4 regions of the Oceanisphaera sediminis genome follow, and region 1 is predicted to be linked to each of the others. Evidence: predicted binding sites of a transcription regulator. Region 1 holds the regulator's gene; each other region holds the start of a gene.

Region 1 (5,111 bases):
CAACGAGGTCGATTACGAGACGCCGGTCGTGGTGATGTGCTACCACGGCGTCAGCAGTCAGGGTGCGGCCCAGTACCTGATCAATCAGGGCTTCGAGGAAGTCTACAGCCTGGATGGCGGCTTTGAAGCCTGGCGCCGCACCCAGACGGTGGTAACGGCCTGATGAAACTGCTGCTGGTGCTGGATGATCCGCGCCGGGCCCAGTCGTTCGTCGATTACCTGGCCGATATGGGCCTCAAGTGTGAGCTGACGCTGGATGATGACAACAACGTCAGCATCTGGCTGGTTAACGAGGTCCGTTATCAGCAGGCCCAGCAGGAAGTGAAGCGTTTTATCGCCGAACCGCTGCATCCACGCTATCAGGATGCGTCCTGGCGCCAGGGCGACACCCATGCGCATTTCAGCACCGACGCAAACAGACCCGGGCTTGCCCGGGATCTGTTGCGCCAAACCGGACCGGTCAACATGCTGGTGCTGCTCGCCTGCGTGGCCATTTATGGCCTGAGTCAGTTGGGCTTGCCGATGTTCGGGCTGCTGGCGTTTCCGTCCGACTGGAGTCAACTGCTGGGCGCGGAGTTTTGGCGCGCCTTTACGCCGGCACTGCTGCATTTCTCCCTCATGCATCTGGTATTCAACCTGTTCTGGTGGTGGTATCTGGGCGGCATGGTCGAGCGGCGGCTGGGGCATGGCAAGTTGCTGCTGTTGCTGTTGGTGGCGGGCGTGCTGCCCAACCTGATGCAGTTCTGGGCCAGCGGCCCCCGCTTCGGTGGGCTGTCGGGGGTGGTGTATGCCCTGCTGGCCTATGTGTGGTTGTCGGGGCGGCTCAACCCGGCCCGCGGCATAGGGCTGCCGGACGGCATGGCGGTGTTCATGGTGGTCTGGCTGGTGCTGGGCTTTGCCGGCGTGCTGGGTCCGGTGGCCAATCTGGCCCACCTGGGCGGTGGGCTGATCGGACTGTTACAGGCCTGGTTTGATCGTGGTCGTCGTGCTTACTGATACAGGAACTTGGTAAACAGCAGGCGATGAATCGGTGTTTCGCCGGTTTCTTTCAGCAGTAAATCGTTGAGTCGCTGCTGTCCTTGCTGCGCCAGCTCGTTGCGTACTTCCAGCGAGCGAATTTCCTGCTGGTTCTGCTCTGCCAGCAGGTTGTTGATGGCATCGCGCAGCAGCGGCATATGCTGCTCCACCAGCGGCATCTTGTCGGCACTTTTCAGCATCAAATCGACGGACACTCGAATATAACCCAGGGTCTGCCCCGAATTCTGGTAGTTGGTAATAATGTCCGGCGTCATGGTGTAGTATAAGGGCCCTTCGGGAGCCGTCTCCTGAGCGTGAAGCTGACCGGCAGTCAACAGGATACAAAGTGCAATAAAGCGAAACATCGCAAGCCTTTCTATTTGAATAATAAGAGTATTGTTTAAATAAAGCACTGGCCGGTCAAGTGAATACGTATTTTTCAGAATAATGAAGCGATTCGAGCATGTGTTTTACCATTTCAGGAAGTGCCAGTGACTAACACCGCCGATCATGCCTGGCACTGGGGGCCGGAGTTGCCGCAGTCTCAGCGGCTATTGTGCCACTGGCTACAGGATACCGGCTCTCTGACCGAACGGTTGCGTCGTCATTGCCGGCAGTTTCGGGTTCAGTTACAGCGCACCACCGCCGAAATATCCCTTACCCCGACTCAGGCCGCATGGATTGGCGCCGATCGTGCCTTTTGCCGTGAAGTGTTGCTGCTCTGCGATGAACAGCCCTGGGTTTATGCCAGCTCCCTGTATTCTCCCTCGACCCTGAATGCGGTGCCGGCGCTGGGCGGGCTGGGTCAGCGGGCGCTGGGCGAATTGTTGTTTGAAGATCCTCAATTACTGCGCAGCGAGTTCGAATTTGCCCAACTGACGACTCCGCAGTGGCAGCAGTTGACTCAAATGCAGGACATAGTGCCGTCAGCAAAGGATTATTTGCCCTGGGCCCGGCGTTCGCTGTTGTCTACCGGCAGGGCCGGTGTCTTGGTGACCGAGCTGTTTTTACCGCAGGCGCAGGCCTATCAGGAAGGAAATAAATGACTGCCATGACTACCCCATCCCGACCTCGCTGGCGTGCCTATATGGCGCTGGCCCGACTCGACAAACCCATCGGCACCCTATTGCTGCTGTGGCCGACCCTGTGGGCGATCTGGATAGCCGGTGAGGGCCGGCCTTCGTTCTGGCTGCTGCTGGTGTTTGTTGCCGGGGTGTTTTCGATGCGCTCCGCCGGTTGTGTAATCAACGATTACGCGGACCGTCATATCGACGGGCACGTCAAGCGTACCCATGCCCGGCCGCTGCCGAGTGGCGAGCTGACCGAAAAGCAGGCGCTGGGCTTTTTCGCCCTGCTGGTGGGTATCTCCTTCCTGCTGGTGCTGACCACCAACGCCCTGACCATACAACTGGCGGTGGCTGGCCTGGGCTGGGCGGCGCTTTATCCCTTCATGAAACGCTACACCAACCTGCCGCAGCTGTTTCTGGGCATCGCCTTTTCCTGGGCCATTCCCATGGCCTTCGCCGCCCAGAGCAACAGCCTGCCGCCGGGACTCTGGCTGCTGTTCGCCGCCAATCTGACCTGGACCATCGCCTACGACACCATGTATGCCATGGTGGATCGAGACGATGACCTTAAAATCGGCGTCAAGTCGACCGCCATCCTGTTTGGTCGTCGTGACAAGCTGGCAGTCGGTCTGTTGCAGCTAGTGACCCTGATGTTGCTGGTGGCGGCCGGCCAGGCCTTTGCCCTTGGCCCCATTTTTTACTGGAGCCTGCTGGGTGCGGCCGGCCTGTTTGTGTACCAGCAGCGGCAGATCCGCGACCGGGAGCGCATGGCCTGTTTCGGCGCCTTTCTCAACAACAACTACGTCGGCATGCTGGTATTCGCCGGCGTGGTACTGACGTTGCTGTAACCACAGCGGGTGGTGGCTGATGCAAGGATACCGGTCGCAGGAAGGGCTCGGATTTTATGCTTGCCCTGTCGGATTTACTGGATATACTGACAGTTAACTGTATAAAAAAACAGGTCCATTATGAAAGCCCTTACGCCTCGCCAGTCTCAGGTACTGGAGATCATCAAAGAGCATATTCAGCAGACCGGGATGCCGCCGACCCGCGCCGAAATTGCCCGGACGCTGGGCTTTAAATCGGCGAATGCCGCCGAAGAGCACCTCAAGGCGCTGGCTAAAAAAGGCGTCATCACCATGATGCCCGGCACCTCTCGTGGTATTCGCCTCGCCGAGGAAGAAGAGGAATTGGGGCTGCCGCTGATCGGACGCGTTGCCGCCGGTGAGCCCATTCTGGCCCAGCAGCATATCGAGAGCCACTACAAGCTGGATCCGTCCCTGTTTCATCCGTCGGCCGATTTTCTGCTGCGGGTAAAGGGCATGAGCATGAAGAACATCGGCATCATGGACGGCGATCTGCTGGCGGTACATAAAACCCGGGAAGTGCGCAATGGCCAGGTGGTTGTCGCCCGGCTGGACGATGAAGTCACGGTCAAGCGCTTTCGGCGTCAGGGCAGCAAGGTCAGCCTGTTGCCCGAAAACGAGGAACTTGCTCCCATCGAGGTGGACCTGCGTACTCAGGAGCTGACCATCGAAGGCCTGGCCGTCGGGGTGATCCGCAACGCCGACTTCTGATTTCCCCTTGCTCTGAACAGCGCACTCCGGGGCAGTTGATCTGCCCCGTTTTTCGTTTCCTTCCATCAACTCCATTAAGTATCTGATCATATTTGTGCCTCAGACCAGAGGCAACACAGCCGCCTCCCTCGACACGCCACTGGGCTAGCCATCTTTGCTGGGTAACCGGCTGCGAATATTCACTGGATACTCGGTCCATTACCCAACAAAGATATACGGCAGCAAGCTGCCCCATGGGGGCTCGGAAATGCCGTCCATAGCATTTCACGGTCGAGGGGGTCGTTCTCTGTTGCCTCTTCTTGAGCACCGAGTAGCCAGAAGGCGGCGCCAACAGGCCATGCCGGAGTATCAAGGAGGACAAAGGGATCTGCTCCAGCGGCCATCACATGACAGGGATGTCATGTGCTGAGCGTCACAAGGAGGTGCTTGAAGCGGGCCGGTGGAGTGGGCCCTTTGTCCGATGTTTACACAGCGATGGAATAGACCACTGTTCATGGGATCGGCCTAACTTCCTTTTTTACTTCAATTTTTTACTTTTTCATTATCAGTGCTTTACTTAGTGAGTGCCGGGCCGAGGGATGTGGTAGCCCGACAAGCACTGACTCGTTAGACGAGTGCACCAAAAATACAGGAAGAACTTTTGGGGGTGCGTGTGAAGCCGATTATTCTGCTGTTGTCCCTGCTGGCAACGCTGCCTGCAAGAGCGCAAGCTCGTTTGAACATGACCGAAGGGGTCACCGATATCAGCCAAAAGGTGTATGGCCTGCATATGACCATACTGATTATCTGCGCGATTATCGGCCTGCTGGTATTCGGGGTCATGTTCTGGGCCATTATTCACCATCGAAAATCCAAGGGTGCCCGGGCGGCGCAGTTTCATGAAAGTACCAAGGTCGAGATCCTCTGGACCCTGATCCCCTTTATCATTCTGATCGCCATGGCGGTGCCCGCCACTCGTACCCTGGTGGCGATGGAAGATGCCTCAGAATCCGATCTCACCGTGCAGATCACCGGGTCTCAGTGGAAGTGGCATTACCGGTACTTCGATCAGGGGGTCGAGTTCTACAGCCTGCTGGCCACCTTGCCGCAGCAAATTCAGGGAACGGTCGCCAAGGGTGAAAATTACCTGATTGAAGTCGACCAGCCGCTGGTGCTGCCCACCGACCGCAAGATTCGTTTCCTGATCACCTCCGATGACGTTATCCACTCCTGGTGGATGCCGGCGTTTGCGGTGAAGAAAGACGCCATTCCCGGTTTTATCAACGAAGCCTGGACCCGCATCAATCAGCCCGGTCTGTATCGCGGTCAGTGTGCCGAGCTGTGCGGCAAGGATCACGGTTTCATGCCGATAGTGGTGGATGCCCGAACGCCCGAGGAATTCGACGGTTGGCTGGCTGACACCCGGGCCGAGCAGGACGCAGCCAAGGCCGCCGAACAGCAGCTGTTGGCG
Region 2 (5,111 bases), on a different contig from region 1:
ACCGGCGACTTTCCGAGTGCTCGTATCGATGACCGCAACACTGTTCTCGTCGCGCAGAGACACATAGACCTGTGCCCCATCGGGTGTAAAAGCCACCTGAACCGGCGCTTTACCCACAGGGATACGTGCAGATTCTTTCAGATTCTCCGCGTCGATTACTGACACGCTATTGTCAGTAACGTTCGCTACGTATAGTTCACGCCCATCCGGGCTGAGACGCAAACCATGGGGATAACTGCCGGTAGGAATTTCGGCGACAACGGCTTTCCGGCTGATATCGACTACCGTTACCTGATTCGTATCAGCATTGGTTATATAGGCGAAGTCGCCGCTCTTGCTGGTGACGACATGGGCAGGATGGTCGCCGGAGGGCAGCGTCGCGATTAATTCCCCTGGCTTGCCTGCATCCAAAAGCACCAGGCCCGCCTGACTGCCATGGCCGTGCGTGGCGGCTGAAGTCGTTGGCTCGCTCTTCTCGCCACCATGGCCTCCATGGCCACTGGAAGACGTGCCAACGGCTAGGAGAAGTTTGCCATTGGGCGATATTTGTACGTTATGAGGCACGACGGGAATATCCACCGTACGGACTTCGCCCGAACTTAGTGTGATCACGCTGATGGACCCATCGCCCTCATTAGCGCTATAAACGACTCCATTGGCTAGCGAAGCTGCATTCGCAACTCCTATGGTGGCGGCGAGAACAGCTGTAATCAAGCTAACGCGGAACTTCTGCATTTTAATCTCCAGAATTGAAGCAGGTGGTTTTGGGGGAAGAGACGGCTCAAATGCATGTTGGACGCTGTTGAACAACAGTCGTCGAACTGGCCTCGTCAACGCCGCTCATCAAGAATGTTTTTCGTATCGGGTAGCGGCACCGGTCGTGCTTCGGGCTTCCTGATGTCTTGTTCTTTGTGGCAAGACTGCATGCCTTTCATCATGAAGAACATCATCATGGGACAAATCAGGAAGAACAATGCTGGCGCCCAGGCAGTGATCAATTCACGGGCGGCGGGAAAGGTGGCGTAGGCAACGGCTACCACAGCGGCCAGGCCGGCCCCCGCTTTCAGCATCATCTTGATATCGCATTTCATAGTGTTCTCCTTGTGCGAGCTGCGCTGAACTCTCAGCATGGCCAACGTTGTGCGACCATTAGAAGAACTGTAGCGGGGTGACCCTGTCGGACGCGTTGCAGGCCGATTACATATTTGTCATCTATCGCGAGGCGCGGACGAATGAAATAGTTTGTATCTGTGCGCTTGGCAAGGTTGTCAATGCTTGCGGTGGACGCGTCCCAATCGGAGACGAGTCGGAATTTTTACAATGCCCGGAGAATACGAGTACCTCTTGTGTTGACCTTACCATGGTGGGAAGGTTTATCGTACAGGTATTCAATCACGAACCAAGAGAAGGAACGTCAATGGTCAATTTTCAGGTAAATGACATGACTTGCGGTCACTGTGCGGGCGTTATACGAGCCGCAATAACCACCGCCGCTCCGCAGGCGGACATTGAGGTGGACCTCTCCGCACGTCGAGTAGCCGTAGAAGGCGTTACAGACATAGACGCGGTCGAGCGCGCCATCCGTGAGGCCGGTTACACCCCCGAGCTTTTTTGTAATCGCGATATGGGGTTTCACTCTGAACACCAGATGCGTCTTACCATATTTCGAGTCAATGCCAGTTAGGTTAACTCACTTTAGGAATATCACTTATACGGGTGGTGTATGCCGGTGACAAAAAACCCCGTTTCATCTGCCATTCTTGCTCAATGCCTTCAGCTGCCAGGAACACTCTCCCCTTTCCGGAGGAGTTGATGTTGTCCATCACCTGCATCAAGGCTTGGCTTTTCGGCTTGCTGCACGGTGTTTCGAACAGGTTTTGTTGGTAACTGCCCGGCGGCCAGAAGTCGGTGAGCATCACCGATGCCTTCTGATAACGGTAGCCGGCTTTCCAGATCTGTCTTAAGCCCTGACAGGCAGCCTGTACAAGCTCCCGACTATCAGCGGTTGGGAGTCCCAGCTCCACGATAGCACTGTTGCTGTAGAACGGCTCCTGCGGAGAAAACGGACTGGTTCGGAGCGATACCTGCACAAGCCGGCAGTACTCCTGCTGTACCCTGAGCTTTTCCGCCGCTCGGCTGGTGTATTTGCTTACAGCCTCTCGCATAGATTGAAACTCAGTTATTCTCTCGCCAAAGCTACGGCTACTGATAATTTGTTTTTTAGGCTCAGGCTGCTCATGCAGCGCCAAGCAGCTCAGGCCATTCAGCTCACAGACAGTCCGTTCCACCACCACGGAAAACTGGCGTCGGATCACCTTCTGGTTTGCCTTGGCCAGTTGCCAGGCTGTGCGTATTCCCATCTCATTGAGCTGTCGGGCCAGGCGACGACCGATGCCCCACACTTCTTCCACCGGCACCAACTGCAGCAACTTCTGCTGTCTTATTGGGTCACGCAAATCCACCACGCCATCTGTCGCCGGCCAGCGTTTGGCTGCATAGTTGGCAAGCTTGGCCAAGGTTTTGGTCGGTGCAATCCCTACGCCGACCATGATCCCAACCCAACGCAGCACACGCTGCCGAATGTCGGCCGCAAACTCACTCAAAGAAACCAGGTGTTCGAGGCCACTCAAATCAAGAAAAGCCTCATCAATGGAGTAGACCTCTACCCGTGGCACCTGCATTTCCAGTACCGTCATCACCCGGCGAGAAAGGTCAGCATAGAGTGCGTAGTTGCTTGAAAATACTACGCCACCGGCACGCTCATAAGCCTCTTTAATCTTGAAATAGGGAACGCCCATACCAATCCCCATCGCCTTGGCTTCAGCACTGCGAGCGACCACACAGCCATCATTATTTGATAGCACAACGATTGGCCGGCCATTCAGATCTGGCCGAAACAGGCGCTCGCAGGAAGCATAAAAATTATTACAGTCCACCAGGGCAAAGACCGGTTTCACAGCGGCAACCGGCGGATGATGTTGGTTACCACACCAAAAATCTCCATCGAATCTCCTTCCTCAGGCTCAATGGGCGGGTATACCGGATTTTCGGCCACCAGCCGGAACCGGGGTTTCAGCTCCAGCCGCTTGCAGGTCATCTCGCCGTTCACGCATGCAATCACGATATGGTGATGGGCCGCCTCTATAGAGCGGTCCACCACCAGCAAGTCACCTGAGTAAATCCCCACTCCAACCATGCTGTCTCCGCTGGCCTGCACCAGATAGCTAGCCGCAGGATGTCGGATACAGTAGGCGTTAAGGTCAATCCCCTGCTCCACATAGTCCTGTGCCGGGCTAGGAAAGCCGCATGATGCACGCTCTACCAGTAATGGCAGCAGATAGTCGGAGTCGGCTCTGAGAGAGCCCAGTATGATGGTCATATGAACACCTTTTAACTGTATATTAATACAGTATATTTTCAGGTGTAGAGAAGGGCAAGAGAAGGAAAATATCAGGGCTTAAACATGACTCTAGAACTGAGAAAAGAGCTACCCTCTGGAGCTGCCAAAGGCATGCTGACGTATGCCAAACTCCTTGGAGTGCTCTTTGCACATGTAGCTTGCAGCTTGGAAGAGCGGCCCGATATCTTCACCAGACTTCCAATGGAACGTACCTGCAACATTCACCAGTCCTCGCGTATCAAACTCTTCAATGCCCAGGGCGGTTGCCCAGGCCGAGTTTAGCTTGCTGTAGAGAGTTCCTTCCGAGCTCCTCATGTCCCCTAGGGTAAAGTAAGCATCCCGGTTTAACAGTAGTAATAAGTGATAGTGCGGATGACCATCCTGGCCCAATTCCCTTGCCCATAAATACCTCAAGCCTGGCTCATGCACCCTGCGACCTTGACGCAGGGCACTTTGATAGGCATGCTTCAGCTTTGCTCTAAGGGAGCAAATGAATCTGTTTATCACGTCGCTTGAGTAACACTCTGTGTTCACAAAACTTGGAAACCTCAAGTCCAGGCGTATGGCAAACACTCGGTTGTGGTATGCCAAGTGTGTGTTAATTACCTGGTGTGTTTTATGAAGGTACTCAGTGATGCAAGGCCCATTGCCAGTTAGTACTGGCATACCGTTATACTCCTCATTATGCCATCTACTTAAGTTAGTATTCATTTCAACTCTAACGTTATTCATAACCACCTTCAATAAATTAATTTACCCAATATTACTATACCGACAACAGCACTATCTAAAACAAAGAGAAACAAGCAATAGAAAATAAATAGGCACCGATGAAATCAGATGTTAACGGCAAGAGCTCAACTCTCCAAAAAAATCAAAACAGAAGGGAAATATTTAGTGATTATCCTCTTAGCCATTTCTCTTGGCTAAGCGTTCCAGCATCCAATCCTCTATCTCGCTTTCAAGCCAGCCTGTGGCTTTACCTCCGAGAGGAATACCTTTAGGGAAACAGCCCTCAGCAATCTGACGGTAGATAGTAGAACGAGAAAGGCCAGTTTTATCGATGACGTCTTTAAGTCTTAAAAATCTCATGACCAGCTCCTTGAATATGGTTCATGAGATACGGCGGAGGTGTAAGATTTTACATTTCTACATCATCTAGCACACTGACAATGAGTTTGCTTATATCACCCACCTCCTCAAAAATATCGACCTTCCTTTTGGATCTCCTTCCGCTATCAAGTAACTTATTGCTTGGATATACCTTAATACTGTACTTATCCGGAAGTGGCAGAGTTCCTCTACGTTCGCAGAAATGCATAGAGAAACACCTCATTGAGCGATCGTTACCCACTTTAAAAATTAAGAAATTACACAGCCCCGACCTCTCTTTGCTCAGTTCGCTCAAAGAAAAACTAACTTTGCGAGCCAACATCAAGGATGCCCGAAAGATAAAACTAGCTAATTTGAAAGTCAGTTGACAGGAGTCACGATTTAGTGCAGCTACTACCATCCCATCAAAGTCAAAACATGCCTCTACATTCATAAACCTCCGGGCTATATAGTTGCAGAATGTCACTTCTCCAGCATGAAACTCTGAAGACTTGTAGGGCGGTGTATCAAAAAGAGAAAACCTTACCGCTGACTCAAGCAAACTTTTCCTTTCATTTATCAGGTAAGAGCTGGAGGCTAGCACCACCCAGCGAAGATA
Region 3 (5,111 bases), on a different contig from region 1:
CTGAGGATATCGAGGTCAAGGGGAGGGAGCAGAGCGGCGCCGTTCAAATACAACAAGGCCCCGCATGTGCGGGGCCCGGTACAGCTAAAACGCGCAGTAATCAGAACACCAGGTGGGCAATCAGGGCGATCACCGGCAGGGTCACCAGGGTACGCAGCAGGAAGATGACGAACAGCTCCAGCACGTTCACCGGGATCTTGCTGCCCAGCAGCAGGGCGCCGACTTCCGACATATAGATAAGCTGGGTCACCGACAGGGCGGCAATCACAAAGCGGGTCAGATCGCTCTCGATGGACGTCGCCAGAATGGCGGGAATGAACATGTCGGCAAACCCGACCACCATGGTCTCGGAGGCGGCGGCGGCTTCCGGAATCTGCAGCAGTTCCAGCAGCGGCACAAAAGGCATGCCCAGCCAGCTGAACAGCGGCGTGGTTTCGGCAATCACCAGCGCCAGGGTACCGAAGGCCATGACCACCGGCAGTACCCCCAGCAGCATATCCAGGGCATTGTGAATACCGGTACGCGCCACCTGGCCCAGGCTTTCTACCTTGCCGGCACGAGCCAGTGCCAGATGATAGCCATGACTCAGGCGGGAGTAACCGGCCGGGGTCACTTCGCCATCGGCCGGACGCGCTTCGCCGTTGATGAAGGTATCTTTCTTCCAGCACAGGGGCGGCAGACGTGGCACCACGATGGCCGCCACTATGCCGGCCACACACACCGCGATATAGAAAGGAATAAACATGTGCTCCAGCTTCACCTGAGCCAGCACCACCAGACTGAAGGTGATGGACACCGCCGAGAAGGTGGTGCCGATCACCGCCGCTTCACGCTGGGTGTAATGATGGCCTTCGTACTGTTTGCTGGTCAGCAGAATACCCACGCTGCCATCGCCCAGCCAGGAGGCCATACAGTCTACCGCCGAGCGGCCGGGCAAACGAAACACCGGACGCATGATGCCGGTCAGCAGGGTACCAACAAATTCCAGCAGGCCAAAGTCCAGCAGCAAGGGCAACAGCAGGCCGGCAAAAATGAACACCGCGAACAGCACCGGCATCAAATCGTTCAGCACCAGGCCGCCGGTGTCGCCGCTGTACAGTATCTCGGGGCCGGTCTGGGTATACACCATCACCACGAATACCGCACCCAGCAGTCGGCTGATCAACCACACCGGGCTCACATTGAACAGGGTATTCAAAAAAGAACTACGGGTGATAAAGGTCGGTTTGAACAGGGTGGCAAACACGGACACCAGTGCCGACAGGCTGACAATCGCGGTCACTATGCTGGTCAGCGATCCGGCCAGCAATGCCTGCAGGCTCTTGGCCAGCACCGCTATCATGATGGTCAGATCGCCGTTATAGCTGACCGGGGTCATGAACAGCAGAATACCCAGCAGCGAGGGCAATAAAAACATCAGCAGATTGCGTTTACCGACCGCGGCCTGCCCCTTCAAGGTCTTTTCCATGGTGACTCCTTCCTTATCGGGTCCATACCCAACTCGGCTAAAAAAAAAGTAAAAACTGCTTTTTTATGCAGCTCAGCACGACACAAAGGAATAAAACCAGCCCACAAATGAATAATCTATCAATGAAGGATGGTCTTGCTGAATACTTATTTTACAGCCAAATATATTTAATCAAAAGCAAAAATCAAAACATACCCCCAACAAACAAGGTTATGTTAGATTTTTGTTCCACATTGTTAAAAACAGGCGGGAGTATAGGGGCTTTTGGAGAGCATGGAAACCGACCCAGCGCACAAAAACAAAAAAGGCTGCCGCAGCAGCCTCGAGAACACATGACATATTCACTTTCGATGCAATACAAAACACAATTCATCAAAAAATTGCCGCTCGCCGGACGCTACCCCGGGGTTGCTTGGTCCTTCTTCTATCCGGCCCAGCCGCTCAACGGTGAAATGGGGTTCAAACAGCCGCCGAACGTCCGCCTCCGATACCGCAAAGGGCGGCGATTGTTGCTGAATGGGCGCATAATCCACGGTGATCAGCAGCAGGGTCGCACCCGGATTGAGCAAACGTGCCAGCAAGTCCGCGTAGGCGACCCGCATCGGCTCGGGCAGGGCAATCAGCGCCGCCCTGTCATAGGCGGCATCAAAACGACGCGCCAGGCTGTCGGCCTGAAAGAAGTCGCCTTCATACAACCATATTCGACCGGCGTGCCAGCATCGATAATGACCAGATTGCTCCAGTTCGGGTGCCAGCCCGGCCTCGGTGAAAAAATCCTGCACCGCCAGTGGCGACAGCTCGAACCCCGCCACCGTATGCCCCTGCTCCACCAGCCAGTGCATGTCCCGGCTTTTACCACACAGCGGCACCAGTACCTCGGTCTGCTGCAAGAGCGGTAATTGGGGCCAGAATCGGCTTAACTGAGGGTTAACCTGCTGGCGATGAAACCCGATGCGCGACGACTGCCAACGCTGATGCCAGAACTCCGCTTCCATCTCGACTCCCATGGTTAGGTCTGTTGACCTTAATAAAACCGGCACTATCGCAGCTCGATAGCCTGTCCATCAAGCCCCGGGTTTGAACTGATTGCTGCCCGGATCGTAGCGGTAACCTATTTGCGCCATGCGCGCCATTATTCGGCCGCTGTCCAGCTCGTAACGGGACAGCAAGGCGGTGAGGCTGTCGCACTCCAACCGCAGCTTCTCGTTCAGAATGCTCAGCACCATGTGATTATCCATTCGCTCCAGCAACGTCTTGTCCATCTTGTTCTCCTGTCTGGTATTTTCGCTCGAGATAGCGAGATCAACGAATACTATAGTCGGGTCGAAAAATACTGCCTCGTTAAAACTTACTGTATATTTGAACAGTATCTTGTTGACCGATACGCCATCGACCATTACTGTATATAAAAACAGTAACCGAGCAACAAGGAACCTGTATGGCCACCCTCTTGTTAACCCGTGAACAGTTAACCCGTGAACAGTTATTCCGTGAACAGCTATCTCGTAAGCAGACTGTTTCATCTGCGCCTCAGGGTCCGCTTACGCCGAATGAAACCGACAATAACATCATGCGTATTACACACTGGAGTCGGGTACAACAGGCACGGTTACTGGCCAGCCTGGCCGTCATCAGTCGGCAAAACCGGGGCTGGATACTGATCGCCAATGGCCCGGCACCGCTGTCACGCCGAATACTGATTGACGCCGGCGTCAATCCGGCACGGGTCATAGAAGTAAAAAGGGCATCCGAATCACTGCTGCAACAGGCCAGGGCCTGTACCGGCATTGCCGCCCTGGTGTGCTGGCAGCCAGGCGGCGCGGCGTTGCCTTTACCGGGTCATCGAGGGCAAAGCATGTTCATTATCACGCCGACCGACAGACCCCCGACGCTGGTTCAGCCACGATGTGCCGCCAGCCCGGCCATGATGGACGCTTCGCCCGGCAAAACCGGCATCACCCGATACAGGAGACTCGCGACCGGAGAAACAGCGGGCCGTGGATTGACGAGAGGATACTGTGGTTCGATTCGCTGATACCGAGGGTAAGCCGCCATCCGTGGCGGCATGAAGAAGAGGCGATATCAAGAGGCAATGAGTGCCAGGGATATTCGGTGCATTCTCAGTGCCCGCCTTCATCCTTGTCGTAAGGATATTTGACGTGGCCGTAGCGGATCACCAGTATGGCCACCGCCAGTACCAGAGCGGCACCGGCTACCGTGATCAAACGTAAACTGTCCATGCCCTTCATATCCAGAATCATGTAGCGGGCCAGGGCCACGATGGCAATATACAGCGGTATGCGAATGGGCAACTTGCCGGATCGCAGGTATATGGCCACCATCGCCAGCACTTCCAGATAGATGAACATCAGCAGCAAGTCGGCCAGTGTCACGGTTCCGGCCCGCCACATATGGCCGATTTCGATGCCCACCGCCACCACGGTGGACGCCGCCACTATGATGAGACCAATATGCTGTAACACATCCAGTACCTTACTACCCAGCATGCGGTTATTACTCATAGACTCCCCTTATAAATGATGTAAACAGGATACCTTGCTCGTAGATCCGCTATCCTGACGCTGCCTGCTCTCCGGTCTACACGCAGATCCGCTCGAAAAAGGGACGACCGCGTGACCCATGGCCACCGGATCCGGTCTTGTTACCACCGGTGCAGCCCCCTATAATAACCGCGCTCTCACTCATATAACTTATAAGAAATTAAACTTGTATGAACTTTTTGAATAAAGCGAACACGCCGCCCTAGCCCATATCCTGCATCATTGCGTTTACCCGCGTCTTGCCTCGCCACTGTGCGAGCATTTTGCCTTGTTCATATCTCTGTTGAATCCGTACCGCTGCGCCCGCCTCGATGCCACGCCGGTGCGACACTCACCCACAACCCTGGAACAATTAATAATGCTACCGAACATCAAGCAAACCTGGTTCTTCAACATAAGGGGAGACGTGCTCGCCGGCCTGGTGGTCGCCCTGGCGCTGATCCCGGAAGCCATCGCCTTTTCCATTATCGCCGGCGTCGATCCTAAAATCGGTCTTTATGCTTCCTTCAGCATGGCGGTGGTTATCGCCTTCGCCGGTGGCCGTCCGGGCATGATTTCTGCCGCTACCGGCGCCATGGCGCTGCTGATGGTCACCCTGGTCAAGGAGCACGGCCTGCAATACCTGCTGGCCGCCACGCTGTTGTGTGGTGTACTGCAGATCCTCGCCGGCTATTTACGCCTGGGCGAGCTGATGCGCTTTGTGTCCCGCTCGGTGGTGACCGGCTTCGTCAACGCCCTGGCCATTCTTATCTTCATGGCCCAGCTGCCCGAACTGACCAACGTCACCTGGCATGTCTATGCCATGACCGCCGCCGGCCTGGGCATTATCTACCTGTTGCCGCTGGTCCCGGTGGTGGGCAAGCTGCTGCCTTCGCCGCTGGTGTGCATCGTCAGCCTGACTCTGGTCGCCATTGCCTTCGGTATCGATATCCGCACCGTGGGTGACATGGGCGAGCTGCCCGACAGCCTGCCGGTTTTCCTGTGGCCCGAGGTTCCGCTCAACTTTGAAACTCTCGCCATTATCTTCCCCTACTCCCTGTCGCTGGCCATCGTCGGTCTGCTCGAGTCGATGATGACCGCCA
Region 4 (5,111 bases), on a different contig from region 1:
TATTCCCCAGTCCCTAAAATTTACCGCCACTGTTCGAGTATCAAGTCCAGGCTGTGTTCGCCATCGGTGAGCTGAATTTCACTTTCCTGCAGGGTGGCAAACAAATCGATACTACGTTGGCAGAGCTCGGCCAGTTGTGCCGGTTGCGGGTCGGCCAGGTGATAAATCTGCAGCCGGGGCAACTGGCCCAGCTCGGTTTGATGCTTGTTCCACCATTCCTGGGCGCTGCGCCCGCCATAGCTGTACACCACCACCTGCTCGGCCCGGGACAGCGCCTGTTTGATGCGCTTGACGCTGGGCTCACCCAACTCGACCCACAACAGAGTGCGGCCATCCGGCGATTTCTGCCATAGCTCGGGCTCGTCGTCGGTGCTCAAGCCCTTGGTAAAGCTCAGATCTTCATCTGCGTGGCGCATAAAAGCCAGCAGACGCACCATCAGCCGGGTGTCGGTTTCGGACGGATGCTGGGCCACGGTCAGGCTGTGTTCCTGGTAATAGTGTCGGTGCAAGTCGCTGATATTCATGCGGACTTTATGCAGGGTGGCGGTCAGGGCCATGAGGTCGTCTCGTGTAAAAGGCAACATCTTAACGGTAAGCCGCAGCTGGAGCCAGCCCGGAGCGTGGAGGTGGCCGGTGAGAGGAAGTTTAATAGTAACCCCGAGAGTTTAAACACCAACCGAGTACCGCACGCAGACACGCCGTAAACCCCTCCCTGGGGGCTCCACCGCGCCTTCCCTGGCGCAGAGGGTCTGCTTAGGGGTACTCGGTCGCTGCCTTCAAGTTCTAAGCTGTTGGTAGGGGTCAGGGGGCGATCAGCATGGCCACGGGAATGGCCAGCAGCAGGCTTAAAAAGGCGCGGATAAACCAAACCAGCACCAGGGTACCCACTTTCAGCGGCAGTCGGGTGGCCAGAATGCAGGGGATGGACGCCGAGAAGAACAGAATCGACGACACACACACCACACCGGCGGCGAAGCGGGCGACAAAGTCGGCTTCGGCCATCAACAGCGCCGGCAGAAACATTTCCGCCAGCCCCGAGGCGGTGGCCTTGGACAGCAGCATGCCGTCTTCCACTCCCCACAGCCAGGTCACCGGATAGAACAGATAGCCCAGCCAGTCGAACATCGGCGTGTACTTGGCCACCAGCAGGCCAATCAGCCCCACCGACATGATGGACGGCAATATGCTGATGGTCATCACCAGGCCGTCCTTGAAGTTGTCGACGACGTTCCTGCCGAGACTCGGCGCCTGCTCGGCAATCTCCAGACCATTCTGCCAGGCAATACCCAGACGGTTGCCGTTCTCGCAGGCCGGCTCCCGGTGCTCGGCCCGGTTATCCAGCCGTGACAGTGGCGGTAGTCGTACCGTGATGGCGGTGACCACAAAGGTGATCAGCAGGGTCAGCCAGAAGTACTGGTTCCAGATCTCCATCAGCCCCAGCGTTTTGGCCACGATAATCATGAAGGTGGCGGACACGGTGGAAAAACCGGTGGCGATAATGGCCGCTTCCCGGGCCGAGTAATGGCCGGACACATAGACCCGGTTGGTGATCAGCAGGCCGATGGAGTAGCTGCCGACGAAGGAGGCGACCGCATCGATGGCGGAGCGGCCCGGCGTGCGCCAGATGGGCTGCATCAGCTTTTGCACCAGAATACCGATGGCTTCCAGCAGGCCATAGCCCACCAGAAAGGCCAGAAACACCGAGCCGATGGGCACGATCAGCCCCACCGAAATCACCAGTTTGTTGAACAGAAACGGCAGCATGTCCGGCGTCTGCAGGGCGGCGGGCCCGGCACCGGTGAGCGCCAGCGCGCCGGCGATAACACCCAGCCACTTCAGCAGCAGAAAAACGCGGTCGGTCAGACTGTGCTTCCAGCACCCGGTAATCAGCGGGTAAACCGCCCCCGCCAGTATCATCGCCATGGCATACCAGCCGGCGCCGGTTTCACCCAGGGCGGCACGCAGCCAGCCGACCATATGATCCAGCGGAATACTGGTCTTGCCCTGCAGGCTGATGGGAATGAAGAAGATAAAAATGCCGACGGTACTCAACCCGAGCAGCCGGCCGATGGCTTTGCCGGGGACGTTAGATTGCTCCGTAACCCGATTCATGAGAACTCCTTGTCACTAGCGATGAGTAACCGATGTGGATAATGAATGTACAATGTATATACAAAGACAATAAAAGTTAATGGCTCCTATGCTTATAGTGTGGGTTGAGTCAAATTTTTTGCTCAATTCACTTTCTGGGGGTTGCCAGATAAAAAAAATAGGATTAAATGTATATACAAATTGCTTATCAAGGACATTCCCATGATTCAGTCATCATCACGCCTCTGGTTGAATGCCATTCTGTTTGATGGCCTGAATACGGCCGCCGAGCCGATGGCGGTGGCCGTACAGCAAGGCCGGATTGCCTGGCTCAAGCCGATGAGCGAACTGAATACCGATGATCAATCCGGTTTCGAGTGCATCGATGCCCAGGGTGCCCTGATGACCCCCGGACTGATTGACTGCCATACCCACCTGGTGTTCGGCGGCAACCGCGCCGGCGAATTTGAAGCCCGGCTGGAAGGTAAAAGCTACGAAGAAATCGCCCGTGCCGGCGGCGGTATCATCAGCACGGTGCGGGCCACCCGTGCCGCCACCGAAGACGAGCTGTTCGAGAGCGCCAAACCCCGCCTGCAGGCCCTGATGGCCGACGGCGCCACCACGGTCGAAATCAAGTCCGGTTACGGACTGGATCTGGACAACGAATTGAAGATGCTGCGGGTGGCGCGCCGCCTTGGCCGCGAGCTGCCGGTTCGGGTAGTCACCACATTGCTCGGCGCCCACGCCCTGCCACCGGAATACAAAGACGATGCCGACGGCTACATCGAGCTGGTGTGCAACCAAATGATTCCGGCTGCCGCCGCCGAAGGGCTTGCCGACGCTGTGGATGTGTTCTGCGAAAACATCGCCTTCTCGGTCGCGCAGTGCGAGCGGGTCTATACCGCCGCCAAAGCCCATGGGCTGGCTATCAAGGGGCACACCGAGCAGTTGTCCAACCTCGGCGGCAGCGCCGCCGCCGCCCGGGCCGGCGCCTTGTCGGTCGATCATATCGAATATCTGGACGAAGACGGGGTCAAGGCGCTGGCCGAGGCCGGTACCGTCGCCACCCTGTTGCCCGGCGCCTTCTTCATCTTGCGCGAAACCAGGGTGCCGCCCATCGAGCTGCTGCGTCGTTACCGGGTGCCGATGGCGCTGGCCACCGACGCCAACCCGGGCACCTCACCCATCTTCAGCCTGAAACTGATGCTGAATATGGCCTGCACTCTGTTTCGCCTGACTCCCATCGAGGCCCTGCGCGGTGTCACCGCCCACGGTGCCCGGGCGCTGGGCTTGCAGGCAGAGGTGGGTCGCATCGCGCCCGGTCTGCAGGCGGACTTCTGCCTGTGGGACACCACTAACCCGGCGGAGCTGGCCTACAGCGTGGGTCTGCCCCGTCTCGTTCAACGCATTGTGTCTGGAGAGCTTGCATGAATATCGACATGAGCACCTGGACCGGTCGCACCGATCCCGAGGCCAACACCGCCCGCTGGCACCAGCAGGTGCAGCCGTTCGGCACCGCGGCCGAGCCGGGTACCACCCTGATTGGTTTTTGCAGCGACGAAGGCGTGCGCCGCAACAAGGGACGCACCGGAGCCGCCAAGGGCCCAGCCGCCATGCGCAAGACGCTGGCGAGCCTGGCCTGGCACCAGTCGGCCCCGGTTTATGACGCCGGCGATGTGGTCTGTGCAGGCGAAGATCTGGAAGCGGCGCACCGTGCCCTGGCCGACCGGGTCGCCGAGTGCCTGGCGCACCGGCAACTGCCCATCGTCATGGGGGGCGGCCACGAGGTGGCCTTCGGCTCCTGGAGTGGTCTGGCGCAACACTTTACGGCACAAGAAGCGACGCAGGAGCAGCCTCCGCGCATCGGCATCATCAATTTTGATGCCCATTTCGACCTGCGCGACCCAGGCTTTGTGGTGTCTTCCGGCACCCCCTTTGCCCAGATAGCCCAGGCCTGTGAGCAGAAGGGTTGGCCCTTCCAGTATGCCTGTCTGGGCGTGAGCCGGGCCTCCAATACCCGGGCCCTGTTCGACAAGGCCGAACAGCTGCAGGTACTGACATGGGAAGACAGAACCATGACCCAGAGCCGGCTGGTCGAGATGCAGCGCGAGCTGAACAGTTTTATCGGTCGCTGCGACCACCTGTACCTGACCATAGATATCGATGTGTTTCCCGCCGCCCAGGCTCCCGGTGTCAGCGCACCGGCCGCCCGAGGGGTAGCACTGGATGTAATTGAACCATTGATTGAACAGATTACCGCCAGTGGCAAGTTGCGACTTGCCGATCTGGCCGAGCTTAATCCCGAGTACGACGTCGATGGCCACACGGCCCGGCTGGCGGCTCGGTTAATTCATACTTTGACACTGTAAAAGGGACCCACCATGTCACAGCAAAATATGTCACAGCAAGACAAGCGCCACGCGCCAGGCCGCGTTATCGAATCACCGACCGGCGTGAACAAAATCTGCAAGAGCTGGCTGACCGAGGCCGCCTACCGCATGCTGCACAACAACCTGCACCCGGACGTGGCCGAGCGCCCCGAAGATCTGGTGGTGTACGGTGGCATCGGCCGTGCGGCCCGCGACTGGAACTGTTTCGATCGCATTGCCGAAGTACTGACCCGGCTGGAAGACGACGAGACCCTGCTGGTGCAATCCGGCAAGCCGGTGGGGGTGTTCAAGACCCACGCCGACGCCCCGCGGGTGCTGCTTGCCAACTCCAACCTGGTGCCGCACTGGGCTAACTGGGAACACTTTAACGAGCTGGATAAGAAAGGCCTGATGATGTACGGCCAGATGACCGCCGGTTCCTGGATCTACATCGGCTCGCAGGGCATAGTGCAGGGCACCTACGAAACCTTCGTCGCCGTGGCCAAGCAGCACTTCAACGGTGTTGCCAAGGGGCGCTGGGTGCTGACCGGTGGCCTGGGTGGCATGGGTGGCGCTCAGCCGCTGGCCGCCACCATGGCCGGTTTCAACTGTATTACCGTTGAGTGTGACGAAACCCGTATCGACTTCCGT

What was found. Region 1 encodes LexA, which represses DNA repair genes until DNA is damaged. Its sites were predicted from a motif close to ANCTGTNTNNNNANACAGNT; they were not measured.
Positions count from the first base shown of each region.
Region 2: a site for LexA is predicted at 3,393-3,412, ahead of umuD (translesion error-prone DNA polymerase V autoproteolytic subunit). Genes of this name have one in related genera too.
Region 3: a site for LexA is predicted at 2,866-2,885, ahead of ABD827_RS16215 (DUF4250 domain-containing protein). Genes of this name have one in related genera too.
Region 4: a site for LexA is predicted at 2,278-2,297, ahead of hutI (imidazolonepropionase). Genes of this name have one in related genera too.

Region 1 covers NZ_BAABDS010000026.1:196,468-201,578, forward strand. Annotated here, with positions in the region: gene glpE (thiosulfate sulfurtransferase GlpE) at 1-163, shown strand, start outside; gene glpG (rhomboid family intramembrane serine protease GlpG) at 163-996, shown strand; gene ABD827_RS08875 (flagellar basal body-associated FliL family protein) at 990-1,382, opposite strand; gene ABD827_RS08880 (chorismate--pyruvate lyase family protein) at 1,509-2,063, shown strand; gene ubiA (4-hydroxybenzoate octaprenyltransferase) at 2,069-2,932, shown strand; gene lexA (transcriptional repressor LexA) at 3,053-3,661, shown strand; gene coxB (cytochrome c oxidase subunit II) at 4,314-5,111, shown strand, end outside.
Region 2 covers NZ_BAABDS010000038.1:213,063-218,173, reverse strand. Annotated here, with positions in the region: gene ABD827_RS13495 (YVTN family beta-propeller repeat protein) at 1-735, opposite strand, end outside; gene ABD827_RS13490 (DUF2933 domain-containing protein) at 831-1,091, opposite strand; gene ABD827_RS17845 (heavy-metal-associated domain-containing protein) at 1,361-1,684, shown strand; gene umuC (translesion error-prone DNA polymerase V subunit UmuC) at 1,686-2,957, opposite strand; gene umuD (translesion error-prone DNA polymerase V autoproteolytic subunit) at 2,954-3,379, opposite strand; gene ABD827_RS17840 (inovirus Gp2 family protein) at 3,488-4,066, opposite strand; gene ABD827_RS13470 (helix-turn-helix transcriptional regulator) at 4,310-4,492, opposite strand; gene ABD827_RS13465 (hypothetical protein) at 4,542-5,111, opposite strand, start outside.
Region 3 covers NZ_BAABDS010000046.1:50,508-55,618, forward strand. Annotated here, with positions in the region: gene ABD827_RS16205 (YjiH family protein) at 101-1,468, opposite strand; gene ABD827_RS16210 (thiopurine S-methyltransferase) at 1,810-2,463, opposite strand; gene ABD827_RS16215 (DUF4250 domain-containing protein) at 2,533-2,730, opposite strand; gene ABD827_RS16220 (hypothetical protein) at 3,039-3,503, shown strand; gene ABD827_RS16225 (phosphate-starvation-inducible protein PsiE) at 3,589-3,990, opposite strand; gene ABD827_RS16230 (SulP family inorganic anion transporter) at 4,388-5,111, shown strand, end outside.
Region 4 covers NZ_BAABDS010000006.1:41,006-46,116, forward strand. Annotated here, with positions in the region: gene ABD827_RS02685 (YaeQ family protein) at 21-557, opposite strand; gene ABD827_RS02690 (YjiH family protein) at 802-2,112, opposite strand; gene hutI (imidazolonepropionase) at 2,314-3,522, shown strand; gene hutG (formimidoylglutamase) at 3,519-4,460, shown strand; gene hutU (urocanate hydratase) at 4,473-5,111, shown strand, end outside.